One region of the Streptomyces sp. NPDC029526 genome, then DNA from elsewhere that is predicted to be linked to it. Evidence: riboswitches for the same ligand, from Rfam matches in the RefSeq annotation. Region 1 holds a riboswitch; each other region holds the start of a gene.

What was found. Region 1 has a riboswitch for cyclic di-AMP ahead of AB0F01_RS18205 (M23 family metallopeptidase). Riboswitches for the same ligand answer to the same signal wherever they lie in the genome.
Region 2: it holds a riboswitch for cyclic di-AMP, as region 1 does, so the genes downstream of both, AB0F01_RS30365 (transglycosylase family protein) here and AB0F01_RS18205 (M23 family metallopeptidase) in region 1, are expected to answer to the same signal.
Region 3: it holds a riboswitch for cyclic di-AMP, as region 1 does, so the genes downstream of both, AB0F01_RS06250 (transglycosylase SLT domain-containing protein) here and AB0F01_RS18205 (M23 family metallopeptidase) in region 1, are expected to answer to the same signal.

What each region holds. Positions count from the first base shown of each region.
Region 1 is NZ_JBEZWE010000007.1:117,838-123,154, reverse strand. Features, by position in the region: gene AB0F01_RS18215 (HPr family phosphocarrier protein) at 1-89, shown strand, start outside; gene AB0F01_RS18210 (GntR family transcriptional regulator) at 495-1,190, opposite strand; gene AB0F01_RS18205 (M23 family metallopeptidase) at 1,397-2,170, opposite strand; cyclic di-AMP (ydaO/yuaA leader) riboswitch at 2,183-2,345, opposite strand; gene AB0F01_RS18200 (pitrilysin family protein) at 2,547-3,935, opposite strand; gene AB0F01_RS18195 (pitrilysin family protein) at 3,932-5,305, opposite strand.
Region 2 is NZ_JBEZWE010000031.1:1,252-6,568, reverse strand. Features, by position in the region: gene AB0F01_RS30375 (septum formation initiator family protein) at 61-537, opposite strand; gene eno (phosphopyruvate hydratase) at 651-1,931, opposite strand; gene AB0F01_RS30365 (transglycosylase family protein) at 2,522-3,232, opposite strand; cyclic di-AMP (ydaO/yuaA leader) riboswitch at 3,237-3,406, opposite strand; gene AB0F01_RS30360 (transglycosylase family protein) at 3,932-4,909, opposite strand; gene AB0F01_RS30355 (cytochrome P450) at 5,060-5,317, opposite strand, start outside.
Region 3 is NZ_JBEZWE010000002.1:150,303-155,619, reverse strand. Features, by position in the region: gene AB0F01_RS06255 (polyprenyl synthetase family protein) at 1-457, opposite strand, end outside; cyclic di-AMP (ydaO/yuaA leader) riboswitch at 1,014-1,176, shown strand; gene AB0F01_RS06250 (transglycosylase SLT domain-containing protein) at 1,182-1,661, shown strand; gene AB0F01_RS06245 (HAD family hydrolase) at 1,625-2,554, opposite strand; gene AB0F01_RS06240 (GNAT family N-acetyltransferase) at 2,998-4,062, shown strand; gene AB0F01_RS06235 (glycosyltransferase) at 4,079-5,317, shown strand, end outside.

The DNA.
Region 1 (5,317 bases):
CCTCCGACGCCGAGGGCGCGGACGCCGCTCTGGACCGGCTGGCCAAGCTGGTCGCCGAGGGCCTGGAGGAACTGCCCGAAACGGTCTGACACGCCGGACCGCGGGACGCGCCCGGGCGCGCGGACGCACGACCGCCGCGCCCGCCGCGCGCCCGGCACGGACCGCGCCCCGTCTCCCTGCCCGCCGTGCGCGCGGGGCGCGGGGCGCGGATGCGTACTGACGAGAGGCCCACCCGGGGACCCCGGGTGGGCCTTTCCGTTCGCCTTTTCTCCCGGGCAGGAGGATCTCTGACCGGACAGGGAATGCCCGGCCCGGGCATGGCCTTCCGCCCCGGACAGAATGACGCCTGCCGGGCGGACGGGGAGTCCGGACGGGAAATCCACACAGGGAATTTGCACAGGAATCTGCACAGGAAATCCACCCTAGTATTCACCAGGCTCGTGCAGGGCGGGAAAAGCCCGCGAAAGCGTTGCCCTTTTTCTACCGTGCTCGTGTTAAGCGGGCATGCTCGGAGTGTTGACGGGACGTTTCGAGGTCCTCACGCGCTCCGCGAGGTCGGCACCGGACAGCGGGCGCAGCCGATGGGCGGGGTGGGTCCGCTCCAGCAGCCGTGCGGTGGCCTCCCGGGCGCGCTCGCCGTCGCCACGGGCCACGGCGTCCACGACCAGGCCGCGGTCGGCCCACGTCTGCACCGGGTCGGGCGCTTCCTCCACCGCGTACATCCAGGCGATCTTGTGCCGCAGTCCGGTCAGGGTCGAGGCCAGCGTGGGGCTGCCCGCCGCCTGGGCCAGCGTCTCGTGGAACCAGCCGGTCAGGGAGCGCAGGTCGTCGCTGCTGCCCCCGCGGGCCCGCTGCTGTCCCAGGCGGACCAGCCCCCGCAGCACCTTCAGGTGGGCGTCGGTGCGGCGCCGGGCGGCCCGGGCGGCACCGAGGGGTTCCAGGAGCAGACTCATCTCCAGCAGGTCCGCGGCCTCCCGCTCGGTGGGCTCGGCGACGCACGCGCCCGCGTGCCGCCGGGTCACCACGAACCCCTCCGCCTCCAGCGTGCGCAGCGCCTCGCGCACCGGCACCCGGGACACGCCGTAGCGGCGGGCCAGGAGTTCCTCGGTGAGCCGGCTGCCGCGCGCATGGACGCCGGCGACGATGTCGTCGCGGATCGCGGCGCACACCGAGTGCGCGGGAACACGCATGAGCGACCTCCGGTTCGATTCCCGGGAAACGCCGCGTCGGCGGACGTCCTTTCCGTGACTCTAAAGCAATGCGCGGGATTCATTGAGGGACGGAGAACATTCCTGCTTGTTTTTCGGCCACCCTGTGCGCGTGACGCGAAAAGCCCCGGCTCGGCGAGCCGGGGCTTTTCGGGTGTTCCGGGCGCGGACCGCGGCCGGAAGGGGTGTCAGAGGGAGACGCCGTGCGCGCGCAGGTACGCGACGGGGTCGAGGTCCGAACCGTACTCGGCGCTGGTGCGCGCCTCGAAGTGCAGGTGCGCCCCCGTGACGTTGCCGGTGGAACCGGAGAGACCGATCTGCTGGCCCGGCGTGACCTCCTGGCCGACCGAGACGCCGATGGACGACAGGTGGCCGTACTGGGTGTAGGTGCCGTCGTGCATCCTGATGACGACCTGGTTGCCGTAGGCCCCGCCCCAGCCGGCCTCGACGACCGTGCCACGGCCGACGGACTGCACGGGGGTGCCGTTCGCGGCGTGGAAGTCGACCCCGGTGTGGCTGCCGGAGGACCAGACGGCGCCGCCGGTCTTGTAGCCGGTGGACACGTAGGAACCGGGGATCGGCGAGACGAACGCGTCGAGGCGCTCGCGCTCGGCCTCGCGGGCGGCGCGTTCCTGCGCCTCGCGGGCCCGCTCCGCCTCCTCGGCGGCCTTCTTGCGGGCGGCCTTCTCGGCCGCCTTGCGGGCCTCGGCCTCGGCGGCCTCGCGGGCCGCCTCGTGCTGCGCGGCGGCCTGGGCGTCGATCTGGTCGGCGACCGTGTCGCCGAGGGTGACGACGGGGGTGATGCCGGTCTGGGCCGCGGCGGGCTCGGCGGCCATCGCGGGGGCCGCGAGGGAACCGGCGACACCGGAACCGGCGAGGGCCGCGACGCCCGCGGCGCGGGCGGTGCCGCGACGGACGCGGCTGGGGCGGCGGTGCTTGCCGGCGGCGTGGGTGAACGCCATGTACAGGCTGGTCCTTTCCTTCCCTCTCGCCTACCGGGTTAGCTGACGGGTTCGGAGCAGGAAGGTCTCCTACGGACCCCCTCGCGACACGCGCGGGCGTCCGATGCACCCCTGGGGACGGTGGGTCCCCGGCTCCCCTGACTCGCGCCGTACGGGGATTCGGCGATGGCTGTCCGGTGCCGCGGGTGCGGCGCACTGCCCGACGAACAGCCCGCACGAAGCTATGCGGGAGGCCGCTCGATCCTCAAACGGATCGGGGTATTTGTAGCGCACACCACAGGGCAGACAGACATCCTCCGCCCCAATTCGGGCATACGGGCGCCCTGGTGACGTTCCCGTCACCAGGGCGCCGTGCGCGCGGAAACTGCGCGGGGTCCTACTCGGCCGCCACCACGGTCACTTCGCCGATCCCGAGGGCCTCCACGGGCGCCTTGATCTGCGCCGCGTCGCCGACGAGGACGGTCACCAGCCGGTCGACCGGGAAGGCGTTGACGACCGCCGCGGTGGCCTCCACGGTGCCGGTCGCGGCCAGTTGCCGGTACAGCTCGGCCTGGTAGTCGTCGGGCAGGTGCTGCTCCACCTGGTCCGCCAGAGTGCTCGCGACCGCCGCGGCGGTCTCGTACTTCAGGGGCGCCACGCCCACCAGGTTCTGCACCGCGACGTCCCGCTCGGCGTCGGTGAGGCCGTCGGCGGCAAGCGTGCGCAGCACGTTCCACAGGTCCTGCAGTGCGGGCCCGGTGTTGGGGGTGTCCACGGAACCGCTGATGGCGAGCATGGCCGCGCCCGTGCCGTCCGGCGCGGACCGCAGGACCTGGGCGAAGGAGCGGACGCCGTAGGTGTAGCCCTTCTCCTCGCGCAGGACGCGGTCCAGGCGGGAGGTGAGGGTGCCCCCGAGGCAGTACGTGCCGAGGACCTGGGCGGGCCACACCCGGTCGTGCCGGTCGGCGCCGACGCGGCCGATGAGCAGCTGGGTCTGGACGGCTCCCGGACGGTCGACGATCACGACCCGCCCGGTGTCGTCGGCGGTCACCGGCGGAACGGGCCGGGGCTGCCCCGGCGAACCGGTCCACGCGCCGAGGGTGTCCCCGAGCAGCGCGTCCAGGTCGATGCCCGTGAGGTCACCGACCACCACCACGGTGGCCGTGGCGGGCCGCACGTGCCGCTCGTAGAAGGCGCGCACGGCCGCCGCGTCGATGCCCTCGACGGTCTCCTCGGTGCCCTGGCGGGGGCGCGACATGCGCGCGTCGGCGGGGAACAGCTCCTTGGAGAGCTCCTTGGCCGCCCGGCGCGAGGGGTTGGCCAACTCGTGCGGGATCTCGTCGAGGCGGTTGCGGACCAGCCGCTCCACCTCGCTGTCGGCGAAGGCCGGCGCCCTCAGGGCGTCGGCGAGCAGCCCGAGGCCCTTGGTGAGCCGGGAGGCCGGCACCTCCAGGCTGAGGCGGACACCGGGGTGGTCGGCGTGCGCGTCCAGGGTGGCGCCGCAGCGCTCCAGTTCGGCGGCGAAGTCCTCGGCGGAGTGCTTGTCGGTGCCCTCGGAGAAGGCCCGCGCCATGATCGTGGCGACGCCGTCGAGACCCGCCGGCTCCGCCTCCAGCGGCGCGTCGAGGACCACCTCGACGGCGACGACCTGCTGGCCGGGGCGGTGGCAGCGCAGCACGGTCAGGCCGTTGTCGAGCGTGCCGCGCTCGGGGGCCGGGAAGGCCCAGGGCTTGGCGTCGCCCGCCTGCGGCTGCGGGTGGAAGTCCATCGGGGCGAGCTCGGTCACTTCGCCGTCTCCTCGTTCTCGTCGGTGCCGGCGGCCACGGCGGCCTGTGCGGGGTCCTCGTCCCCGGCGGCGAGGGGCTCGTAGACGAGCACCGCGCGGTTGTCGGGGCGCAGGCGGGCCTTGGCGACCTCCTGCACCTCCTCGGCCGTCACCTCCAGGACCCGGCTCACCGCGGTCAGGGCGAGCTGCGGGTCGCCGAACAGGACGGCGTACCGGCACAGTTCGTCGGCACGGCCCGCGACCGTGCCGAGCCGGTCCAGCCACTCGCGCTCCAACTGGGCCTGCGCGCGTTCCATCTCCTCGGCCGTGGGGCCCTCCTCGGCGAACCGGGCGAGCTCCTCGTCCACGGCCGCCTCGATCACCGGCACCTCGACGTCACCGGACGTCTTCACGTCCAGCCAGCCCAGGGACGGCGCCCCGGCGAGCCGCAGCAGGCCGAACCCGGCGGCGACGGCGGTGCGGTCGCGGCGCACCAGCCGGTTGTAGATGCGCGACGACTCCCCGCCGCCCAGGACGGTGAGCGCCAGGTCCGCCGCGTCGCACGCCCGGGTGCCGTCCTCCGGGAGCCGGTAGGCGGCCATCAGGGCACGCGCGGGCACCTCCTCCGTCACGACCTCGCGCAGCTCCCCGCCGATCACGTCCGGCAGGGAGCCGTCACGGGGCTCGGGCTTGCCGTCGTGGGACGGGATGGAACCGAAGTACTTCTCGATCCAGGCGAGCGTCTGCTCGGGGTCGATGTCGCCGACGACCGACAGCACGGCGTTGTTCGGCGCGTAGTAGGTGCGGAAGAAGCGGCGGGCGTCCTCCAGGGTCGCCGCGTCCAGGTCCGCCATCGAACCGATGGGCGTGTGGTGGTAGGGGTGGCCCTCCGGGTACACGAGGGCGGTCAGCCGCTCGAAGGCCGTGCCGTAGGGGACGTTGTCGTAGCGCTGGCGGCGTTCGTTCTTGACGACGTCGCGCTGGTTCTCCATGGACTCCTCGTCCAGGGCGGCCAGCAGCGAGCCCATGCGGTCGGCCTCCAGCCACAGCGCGAGCTCCAGCTGGTGGGCGGGCATGGTCTCGAAGTAGTTGGTGCGCTCGAAGCTGGTGGTGCCGTTGAGCGAGCCGCCCGCGCCCTGGACCAGTTCGAAGTGTCCGTTGCCCTTGACCTGGGCGGAGCCCTGGAACATCAGGTGCTCGAAGAGGTGGGCCAGGCCGGTGCGGCCCTCCACCTCGTGGCGCGAGCCGACGTCGTACCAGAGGCACACCGCGGCGACCGGGGTCAGGTGGTCCTCGGAGAGCACCACGCGCAGGCCGTTGGCCAGGCGGTGCTCGGTCGCTGTCAGGCCGCCGGAGCCTGCCTGGGCTGTGGCCGTGTGACCCATGGGCATGTACGTCCCTTC
Region 2 (5,317 bases), on a different contig from region 1:
CGCCGGACGGCGGCGGTCATGGGGCGGGATCACCGGTCGGCGGCGGTCACGGGCGCGGGGTCACCGGTCGGCGGCGTCGGCCTTGTCGACCCCGTCCCAGACGTTGGCGTACCAGGGGCGGTCGGCCGCCCGGGTGTCGGTGCGCGACCGCTTCACCGGGCCCGGGTCGACCACGACGAACCCGGTCTCGCCGGGCATGACGTAGTGCAGCCGACGGCGGATCTCCTGCTCGGCGTAGGCGTCGTCCTGCCAGCGGGCCTTGAGGTCGCGCAGTTCCTCGACGCGCTGCCGGGCCTCCTCCTGCTGCCGCTGGAGGTCGGCGATCTCGGCACGCTGGGAGACGTACTGCCGCATCGGGTAGGCGAGGGCCACGATCAGCGAGCAGACCACCAGGGCGAGCAGCGCGGCCCGGCCGGTGAGCCGGGAGCGGCGCGCCTGCCGCTTGGTCTGCGAGCGGTAGACCCGGGCCGCGGTCTGCTCACCGAGGAGCCGGATCCTGGTCGTGGTGGAGAAACGGTCCCGGTCCTTCACCGCCATGTGCCCGCCTCCGGTTCGCCGTCGTCGTCCGTGGGTCTACGTGCGTACGTCCCCGCACACGGTACGGGACCGGGGCGGGGACGTACGGACGACGCTTCCTACGGAGCGGGCGCTCAGCCCTTGAAGCGGGGGAAGGCGCTGCGGCCCGCGTACACCGCGGCGTCGTCGAGGATCTCCTCGATGCGCAGCAGCTGGTTGTACTTGGCGACACGCTCCGAACGGGCCGGGGCGCCGGTCTTGATCTGGCCGCAGTTGGTGGCGACGGCCAGGTCGGCGATGGTGACGTCCTCGGTCTCGCCGGAGCGGTGGGACATCATGCACTTGAAGCCGTTGCGCTGGGCCAGCTCGACGGCGTCCAGGGTCTCGGTGAGCGAACCGATCTGGTTGACCTTGACGAGCAGGGCGTTGGCGGCGGCCTCGTCGATGCCGCGGGCCAGGCGCTCGGGGTTGGTGACGAACAGGTCGTCACCGACGAGCTGCACCTTGTCGCCGAGCTTGGCGGTGATGGTCTTCCAGCCGTCCCAGTCGTCCTCGAACAGCGGGTCCTCGATGGAGACCAGCGGGTACGCCTCGACCAGCTCGGCGTAGTACTCGGTCATCTCGGCGGCCGTGCGCTCCTTGCCCTCGAAGACGTAGGAGCCGTCCTTGTAGAACTCGGAGGCGGCGACGTCGAGCGCCAGGGCGATCTGCTCGCCGGGGGTGTAGCCGGCTTCCTTGATCGCTTCGAGGATGAGGTCGAGGGCCTCGCGGTTGGAGCCGAGGTTCGGGGCGAAGCCGCCCTCGTCGCCGAGGCCGGTGGCCAGGCCCTTGCTCTTCAGGACCTTCTTCAGCGTGTGGTAGACCTCGGTGCCCCAGCGCAGGGCCTCGGAGAAGGACTCCGCGCCGATCGGGGCGATCATGAACTCCTGGATGTCCACGTTGGAGTCGGCGTGCGAGCCGCCGTTCAGGATGTTCATCATCGGCACCGGCAGCAGGTGCGCGTTGGGGCCGCCCAGGTAGCGGAACAGCGGCAGGTCGCTCGCCTCGGACGCGGCGTGGGCGACGGCCAGGGAGACACCCAGGATGGCGTTGGCGCCGAGGGAGCCCTTGTTGTCGGTGGCGTCCAGGTCGAACATGGCCTGGTCGATCAGGCGCTGCTCGGTGGCGTCGTAGCCGACCAGCTCCGGGCCGATCTGCTCGATGACGGCGAGGACGGCCTTCTCGACGCCCTTGCCCTGGTAGCGGTCGGGGTCCCCGTCCCGCAGCTCGACGGCCTCGAAGGCGCCCGTGGAGGCGCCGGAGGGAACGGCGGCACGCCCCGTGCTGCCGTCGTCGAGGCCGACCTCGACCTCGACCGTGGGGTTGCCTCGGGAGTCCAGGATTTCCCGGGCTACGACGACGTCGATGGACGGCACGAGCATCTCCTTCGTGGATGTGACGCGAGTGGGCAGGGCCTCGGTGGCTCTGCGAGACCGAGCCTAACCGGCTCCGGGCGATCGGCCATCCGGTCGCCCATCCCCTGGACATCCGTGGCTCGTGCCACGGAGTGCCGCGGGGGACAGAGCGAAGCTTAGATTGTTTCTTCGCGGAACAAAGACGGCCCGGGAGACCGTGACCGGAAAGTGCCCGGCCCGAAGCCCCGGGAGGAGCCAGGGAAGAGCCCGGGCGGAGCCCGGTGAGGAGTGCGGGAAGCCGTCCGGCGGGAACTGCGGGAAGCCGTCCGGCAGGGAGCCCGGGGCCGTTCAGCGAGACGCCCCGCACGGAGTTCGGCGAGGAGTCCGGGAAGCCGTCCGGCGGGGACTGCGGGAAGCCGTCCGGCAGGGAGCCCGGGCAGCCGTCCGGCGAGACGCCCCGCACGGAGCCCGGGGCGGTTCAGCGAGGCGCCCCGCAGGGGAGTCCGGGAGGAGTCCGGTCATGGCCCCGCCCCGGTGCGTACGGGGATCACGCACCGGGGCGGGGAGCCGGGGGCCAGGGGGCCGGGAGACGCGGCCCTGGGGCTGCTTCCTTACTTCAGGTGCAGCTGCTGACCCGGGTAGATGAGGTCGGCGTCCTGGACGACGTCGTCGTTCAGCTTGAACAGCTTGGCCCAGCCGCCCTTGACGTCGTGCTCCTCGGCGATGGAGCTGAGGGTGTCACCCTTGACGACCTTGTACTCGCCGTCGCCCTTCTTGACCTTCTTGCCGGTCGGGGTGGTGACGGTCTTCTTCTGCGCCGGGCGCTCGGCGGAGCGCGACGGCTTCTGCTGCTCGGTGGAGCGCTCGGCGGTGGAGCCGGTGTCCTGCTTCGGGGCGCTCTGCTGCGAGGCGCCACCCTGGTTCTGGGTGGAGCCGCCGCCGGTGTACGCGGCGCTGGACAGGCCCTTGCCGCAGACCGGCCAGGCACCCTTGCCCTGGCCCGCGAGGACCTTCTCGGCGATCTCGATCTGCTGGGCCTTGGTGGCCTGGTCGGCGGTGGAGGCGTACTTCGTGCCGCCGAAGCCGGCCCACGTGGAGGCGGAGAACTGCAGACCGCCGTAGTAGCCGTTGCCGGTGTTGATGGACCAGTTGCCGCCCGACTCGCACTGGGCGACGGCGTCCCACTCGGCGGCGGTGGCGGCGGAGGCGTTGCCGGCCGCCATCAGCGGGGCGGCGACGGCGGCGCCGGTCACGCCGGCGACGGCGATGGCGCGAGTGGCCTTGGACGGACGACGGTGCTTGCCCTTGCCGGAAAACAGCATGGTTGGATCCCCTCACCGACGCCTACGAGGTGAGCTGTCGGGTTCGGGCCGGTTGAGTTGCCCGGCCACGCCCCTCTCGGGACGCGGCTTCACCCCAAGCCGCACCCGGCGTTCAACCACCGGATCCGGCGCCTACCTTGGGTCCCCCGCTCCTGCCTACGGCGCACTGGTGCGACGACTGTTCCCGGGCTGCCACTGGCAGGATTCGGCGTGGCGGCAGCCGGGGCCCGCGATGGCGAGCGGTCACGACCGTAGACACGCGTTCGGCGGAATTTCAAAGACGATCACGGCTTCTGAGACCTATGTCTCACAAACTTTAAACCGGACATTCAGTACGAAACATGACGTCAACTGTCGCCGCCCGGAGGGCTGTTCGCCCGCCCCTTTCGCCCGGAACGCCCCCGGTCAGAAGCTTCTGACCGGGGGCGTTCCACCCAAGTGGGCTATTTCGGGACGCTGCTGGCGGCAGGACGGGAGAGGGCTGGCCATCCGCTCCCGGGAGAGAGCGGGTTCTCCCGTGGTTCCGAATAGGTTCGCCGCTGGATCCGGACGGGTTCGCCGTCGGATCCGGGCGGGTTCGCCACCGGCTCCGGACGGGTTCGCCGCTGGATCCGGGTGGACTCGCCACCGGCTCCGGACGGGTTCACCGCTGGATCCGGACGGGTCAACCGCTGGATCCGTACAAGGGGAACCGGCTCGTCACTGGTTCCAGGAGGAGAGCGGGCTCGTCCCCTGCGCCGACAGGGACGCTTCGGGCGTGGCGGACGGCTGGGCCGGAACGGCCGGGGTGGACGACTCGGCGGCGGACCAGAGGCCCAGGACGGCACTCACGCCCGGCGTCCCGCCCATCACTCCGCGCGCGGCACCGGCGTCCTGCGCCACGTAGCCGCCCTCCGGAGCGCCCGCACGGCCTCCGCCTCCGGCGACCTCTTCCGGGGCGGGCGCGCCACGGTGGCGGCCGGTGCCCTCCGAGGGGGTGCCGGCGGATGCGGACGGGGCGTCACCCTGGTCCGCACCGCTCTCCTTGCCCGCATTGCGGGATTTCTCACCCTCGGCGGAGGGGGAAGCCGGACTGGTGGGCGAGGCGGCCGGGTCGTCGGCCTTCCCGGTGGCGTCACCCGAACCGTCCGCGGTGCCGGTCCCGTCCGGGGTGCTCTGCGACGGGGAGGGGGTCGCGGACGGGGCGCCGGATCCGGACTCCGGGCCGGCGGGCGGGACCGAGGAGTTGCCCAGCCCCAGGGAGTTCGGAATGTCCGTTTCTTCCGTAGCGGCGCCGTCCTGTCCGGCGCCACCGCCGGACGAGTCGGGCTGGAGCCCCGCGACGAGACCGCAGGTCGCCCAGTCGCCGACACCCTCGGCGGCGAGCGCCTTGTCGGCTATCTCGATCTGCTGACGGCGGCTGGCCAGGTCGGCACTGGCCGCGTACTCGAGCCCGCCGTACTTCTCCCACTTCTCCTGGCTCATCTGGAGGCCGCCGTAGTAGCCGTTGCCACTGTTCTCGCTCCACGAGCCGCCGGTCTCGCACTCCGCGATCCGGTCCCACGTCTTGCCGTCGGCCGCACTGGCGCTGCCGGCCGCCAACAGCGGGAGGGCGATGGCGGAGCCGGTGACTCCGGCCGCGACGACGAAAGCCGGTGCCTGGCGGGGGCGACGGTGCCGACCGTTCCCGGAGAGCATGCGGAGACCTTTCACACGACAGCGGTTGCCACGCGGCGGACGCGAACTCACGTGCGCCACGCCGTTGATGGGTGAACGTATCGGGAAGGATCTCTTGTCACAAGTTAATGCCGCGCAGATCACGTGGAGATCACAGAGTGTGAGACTCTGTCATGTTTCCGCTGGTCGGGTCGGGGGCAGGGCCGCGCCGTCCGGTTCGCTCGGCTTTGCCGGAGGAGTGAATTCCACCGGCAGGGTGCGCAGTCCGCGCATGATGAGCCCGCCCCGCCAGCGCAGTTCGGCCGGATCCGCCGCCAGCCGGAGGTCCGGCAGCCGGGTCAGCAGCGTGGCGAGCGCGGTCTGCCCCTCCAGGCGCGCCAGCGGGGCACCCAGGCAGTAGTGGATGCCGTGTCCGTATCCCAGGTGGGG
Region 3 (5,317 bases), on a different contig from region 1:
TGACGAGCCGCTCGAACGCCACGGCCTGCACGCGGACGGCCTCGGGGCCGAGGTCGGCCAGGATCTGCGAGGCCCGGGCGAAGAGGAAATCGCCGGTGAGGACGGCGACGGAGTTGCCCCAGCGGGTGTTGGCGCTGGGGACCCCGCGCCGCACGGCGGCCTCGTCCATCACGTCGTCGTGGTACAGCGTGGCCAGGTGGGTCAGCTCCACCACCACGGCCGACGGCACGATGCCGGGCGCGTAGGGGTCGCCGAACTGGGCGGAGAGCATCACCAGCAGCGGCCGGAACCGCTTCCCGCCGGCCCGCACCAGGTGCTGGGCGGCCTCCGTGATGAAGGGGACCTCACTCTTGGTGGCCTCGAGCAGCCCTTCCTCGACAGCCGTCATCCCGGCCTGGACATCGGCTTCCAGAGCCTGGTCCCGCACGCTCAGCCCGAACGGCCCGACGACGGTCACGAGGGGTCTCCTGTCTGCTGGTGTCCACTGGCGTTTACACGGTTTGTCGATAGGTCGCTGCCATCACTCAAGTCAGCGTATCCGGTCATGTTTCGATCACCGCCAGGGCCCGGGGATACGGGCCGGGCAGGAGACGATCAGGACCGGCCCGTTTTCGATCGGATGACAACAGGGAACATTTTCCGACTTTCCGGGGCGAATCTCTGCGCACTCCGGGCCACTCCTCGACATGCGCACCATCCTGCCCGTCCCGACGCCCGATTTGCCGCAATTACCAAGCGAATTCCCCTTGGCGTGAAATGCTCCGACGGCCCCCGGCCCGTGAGGTCGGTCACGCGCCACCCGACAGAGGGACGACGGGCGCGAGCCGCCGGTTCCCCGTTGCCCCGTGGCGAGTTGGGCCGTGGCGACCGCAAAGGATCAAGTGGCGCAAACCGCCCATGTCAAGATCAAGCAGCGTTTACCGTGACGGCCGCACTTGTTCCCGGCGTGTGCTCTCGCATACGTTCCGGGCCGCCGGGCGGACGCCGAATCCTGCCGCCGCCCGCACCACCCATCGACGAACTCACTCACGCACGGCAGGAGCGGGGGACCCAGGTAAGTCGCCGGGACGGCCACGCGCCGGAACGGCTCGGGGTGAAGCCGTGCCCGCAGGGGCACGGCCGGACACTCTCCCGTCCGAACCCGACAGCTCACCTCGCAGGCGTAGGAGAGGAACACAGACATGCCTGCATCCGGTCAGCTCCGCCGCTTCGGCGGTCGCCGTCTCGCCCGCACCCTCGCCGTGGCCGGCACCGGCGTCGCCGTGGCCGCCCTGCCGCTGTTCGGCGCCTCCAACGCCGCGGCGGCCACCCCGGCCGCCGCCACCGCGGCGACGGTGTACCCGAACAACCTCGACGGCTGGATCCGCGAGTCGCTGTCCGTCATGGCCCAGCACGGCATCCCCGGCTCCTACGAGGGCATCCACCGCAACATCATCCGCGAGTCCTCGGGCAACCCGCAGGCCATCAACCTGTGGGACTCCAACGCCGCCAAGGGCACCCCGTCCAAGGGCCTGCTCCAGGTCATCGACCCGACCTTCGCCGCCTACCACGTGCCCGGCACCGTCTACGACCCGTACGACCCGGTCGCCAACATCACGGCGGCCTGCAACTACGCGGCCGACCGCTACGGCTCCATCGACAACGTCTTCGGGGCGTACTGAGCCACCACCCTCCCCGCGGCGGGCGGGGACGGGACACCCGGGGCGGACGGGTGCGGCACGTGTTGGGGCACGTGCGGCACCGGCCCCCCGCCGAACAGTCGCTCGAGGACGACGGCCACGCCGTCGTCCTCGTTCGTCGTGGTGACCTCGTCGGCCACCGCCTTCAGCTCCGGGTGGGCGTTGGCCATCGCGACACCTCGGGCCGCCCAGTCGAACATGGGGATGTCGTTGGGCATGTCACCGAATGCGAGGGTGTCCGCCGGACTCAGGCCCAGGTGCCCGGCCGCCAGCGCCAGGCCGGTCGCCTTGGTGATCCCGCACGGCTGGAGCTCCACCGTGCCCGGCCCCGACATGGTGACGGTGGCCAGCGAGCCGATCACCGAACGGGCCGTCGCCGCCAGCTCGTCGTCGGACAGCACCGGGTGGCGCAGCAGCACCTTGCTGATCGGCCGCGCCCACAGGTCCGAGCGCCGCTCCACCCGCACCGCGGGCAGCGTGGGATGCGGCATCCGGTAACCCGGCTCGATCAGCGTGAGCCCGTCGACCCCGTCCTGGTCGACCGCCGCGTACACCTCCCCCGTCTCCGCCTCGATCTTGCCGAGCGCGGTCTCCGCCAGCTCCCGGTCCAGGGTCACCGACCACAGCAGCCGGTCCGTCCCCGCGTCGTACACCTGCGCGCCCTGCCCGCACACCGCGAGCCCCGTGCAGCCGAGGTCCTCCAGGAGGGGGCGCACCCGGGGGGCCGGCCGTCCCGTCACCACCAGATGCCGGGCACCGGCCCGCGTGGCCTGCGCGAGCGCGGCGAGGGTCCGGTCCGACAGGGTGTCGTCGCCGCGCAGCAGCGTCCCGTCCAGGTCGGTGGCGATGAGTGAATATGCGGTGGGTGCGGCCATGATCAGAGAATACGGACAGCGCACGCCCCCCATTCACCACGTCGGGCCCCCCGCTCCTCGCATCCGCCCCGCCCCGCCACCGCGCGCCACCCCGGCCGCACGCGCCCGACCGCCCCGTCGGGCCGGCTGCGCGCGCCCGACCACCCCGCCCCGCAGGGCCGGCCGCCCGCCGCCCGCCGCCCGCCGCCCGGTACGACGGTCTTGGAGCGTGCCCGGACCGACGGCCCCGGACCGACGGCTCCGGACCGACCGCCCCGGACCGACCGCCTCGGACCGACGGCCCCGGACCGACCGCCCCGGAGCGTGCCCGGTCGTCGACGGTTTGTGCACCAGGTGGCAAAAAGGGCAGGACGCCACCTACCGGCCATCGGTCCCCGGCGGTACCTTCCAAGGGTCCAGGGGGGACTTGATCGGGGGGTCGGGTGAACAGTGGACGCACGCGTGTGCTGAGGCCGGAGGAGCTCGGCGAGGGGGAGAGGGAACGGTGGCGTGCCCTGCGCGCCGCCGCGGACACACCGCGCAATCCGTTCATGGAACCGGAGTTCACCACGGCCGTCGGACGGGTCCGGCCGCGGGCCCGGGTCGCCGTGGTGTACGAGGGCGCGGAGCCGGCCGGCTTCCTGCCGTACGAACGGGGGCCGTGGGGGCAGGGCCGGGCGATCGGGCTGGGGGTGTCGGACTGCCAGGGAGCGATCCTGGCGCCGGGGGCGGTCCCGGACGCCCGTGAACTGCTGCGCGCCTGCTCCCTGTCCAGCTTCGCCTTCGACAACCTGGAGGCGGACCAGCCGCTGTTCGTGCCGTACGCGGCCGAGGAGCACGCCACCTACGTCATCGACGTGGAGAAGGGCTACGAGACCTACGAGTCGGTGCTGCGCACGCAGTCGCCGAAGTTCCTGAAGACCACGCTGGCCAAGGAGCGCCGGCTCGGCCGCCAGGTCGGTCCGGTCCGGTTCGTCCTCGACGAACGCGACCCGGCCGCGCTGCGCACGCTCATGGAGTGGAAGTCGGCGCAGTACCGCAGGACGGGCCGGCGCGACCGGTTCGCGCAGGAGTGGATCGCCCGGCTGGTGGCCCGCCTCGCGGAGACCCGGGCCGAGCAGTGCACGGGCACGCTGTCGGTCCTCCACGCCGGCGACCGTCCCGTCGCCGCCCACTTCGGCCTGCGCTCCGCCTCGGTGCTGGCCTGCTGGTTCCCGGCCTACGATCCGGAGTTCGCGAAGTACTCGCCCGGGCTGGTGCTGCACCTGCGGATGGCGGAGGCGGCAGCCGCCGTGGGCGTGGGCCTGCTCGACATGGGGCGCGGCCGGGCCGAGTACAAGGACTCGCTGAAGACCGGCGAACTCGCCGTCCACGAAGGGGCGGTGACCCGTCCGGGCGCGGGAGCGGCGCTGCACCGGCTGAGCCGCGAGCCGGTGCGTCGCGCGCACGGCTTCGTCCGCGCCCGCCCGCGCCTGGCGTCGCTGGCCTCGCGAACCCTGCGGGGCGCGGGCCGGCTGCGCCGTTCCTGAGGAGGGAGGGGGACCCATGTCCCGCAGAACACCGTCCGGCAGAACACGCACCGCCCGGGAGGAGATCCGCCGTTTCCTGGCCATCGGGGCGGTGCAGGTCGCCGAGGTGGACCTGCGCGGCACCGAGGCGGACCTGAGACCCGGCCCGGGCGGCCCGGCGGTCGGGCCCGGCGAGGTGTTCGCCCTGGTCCGCCGCGACGGCCGGCCCGTCGGGACGCTGCTGGGGCACGTCCCGGAGGGGGCCGACCCGAAGGCGGTCCTGGCCCGCCTCGCCCGCGAGGCGGTGCCGGCCGGCGCCGCGGCGGCCGGGAGGGCCGTCGACGCGGGGCCCGGGCGGCCGGCTGCCGCGGACGGGGCCGTCTCCGCGGCGGGCGACGGCGGAGCCGCCGGGGGCGGCGAAGCTGCCGGGGGCTGCGAAGCTGCCAGGGGCTGCGAAGCTGCCAGGGGCGGGGAGGTGGCCGGGGACGGGGAGGCGGCAGCGCCGTACACGACGGTCGTCGTGGCCACCCGGGAGCGCGCGAGGCAGTTGGCCCGGGCGCTCGACTCCCTGCTCGCCCAGGACCACCCCCGGTTCGAGGTCGTCGTCGTCGACAACGCCCCGGTGACCGACGCGACACACGACCTGGTGCACGGTACGTACGGGGAGCGCGTGCGCTACGTGCGCGAGCCGGTCCCGGGACTCGCGGTCGCCCACAACGCCGGGCTCGCGCGGGCGCGGGGCGAGGTCGTCGCCTTCACCGACGACGACGTGGTCGCCGACCCCCGCTGGCTGACCGAGCTGACCGCCCCCTTCGCCGCCGACCCCCGGCTCGGCTGCACCACCGGCCTGATCCTGCCCGCCCGGCTGCGGACGCCCGCGCAGGTGCTGCTGGAGAGCCACGGCGGCTTCGCCAAGGGCTTCGCGCCGGTCACCTACGACCCGTGGGACCCGCCCCGCGACGAGCCGCTGTTCCCGTTCACCGCGGGCCGGTTCGGCTCGGGGGCCAACATGGCGTTCCGTGCCGGGGCCCTGCGGGAGGCGGGCGGCTTCGACCCGGCCACCGGCGCCGGCACGGCCGCCCGCGGCGGGGACGACCTGTACGGGTTCGTCCGCGTCCTCTCCCAGGGGCACCGGTTGCACTACACGCCGTACGCGCTGGTCTGGCACCACCACCGGGAGACCTGGGCCGACCTGGAGACCCAGGCGTACGGCTACGGCGCCGGGCTCACCGCCTACCTCACCGCCGTCCTGGTCAACCGTCCCGCGCTGCTGCCC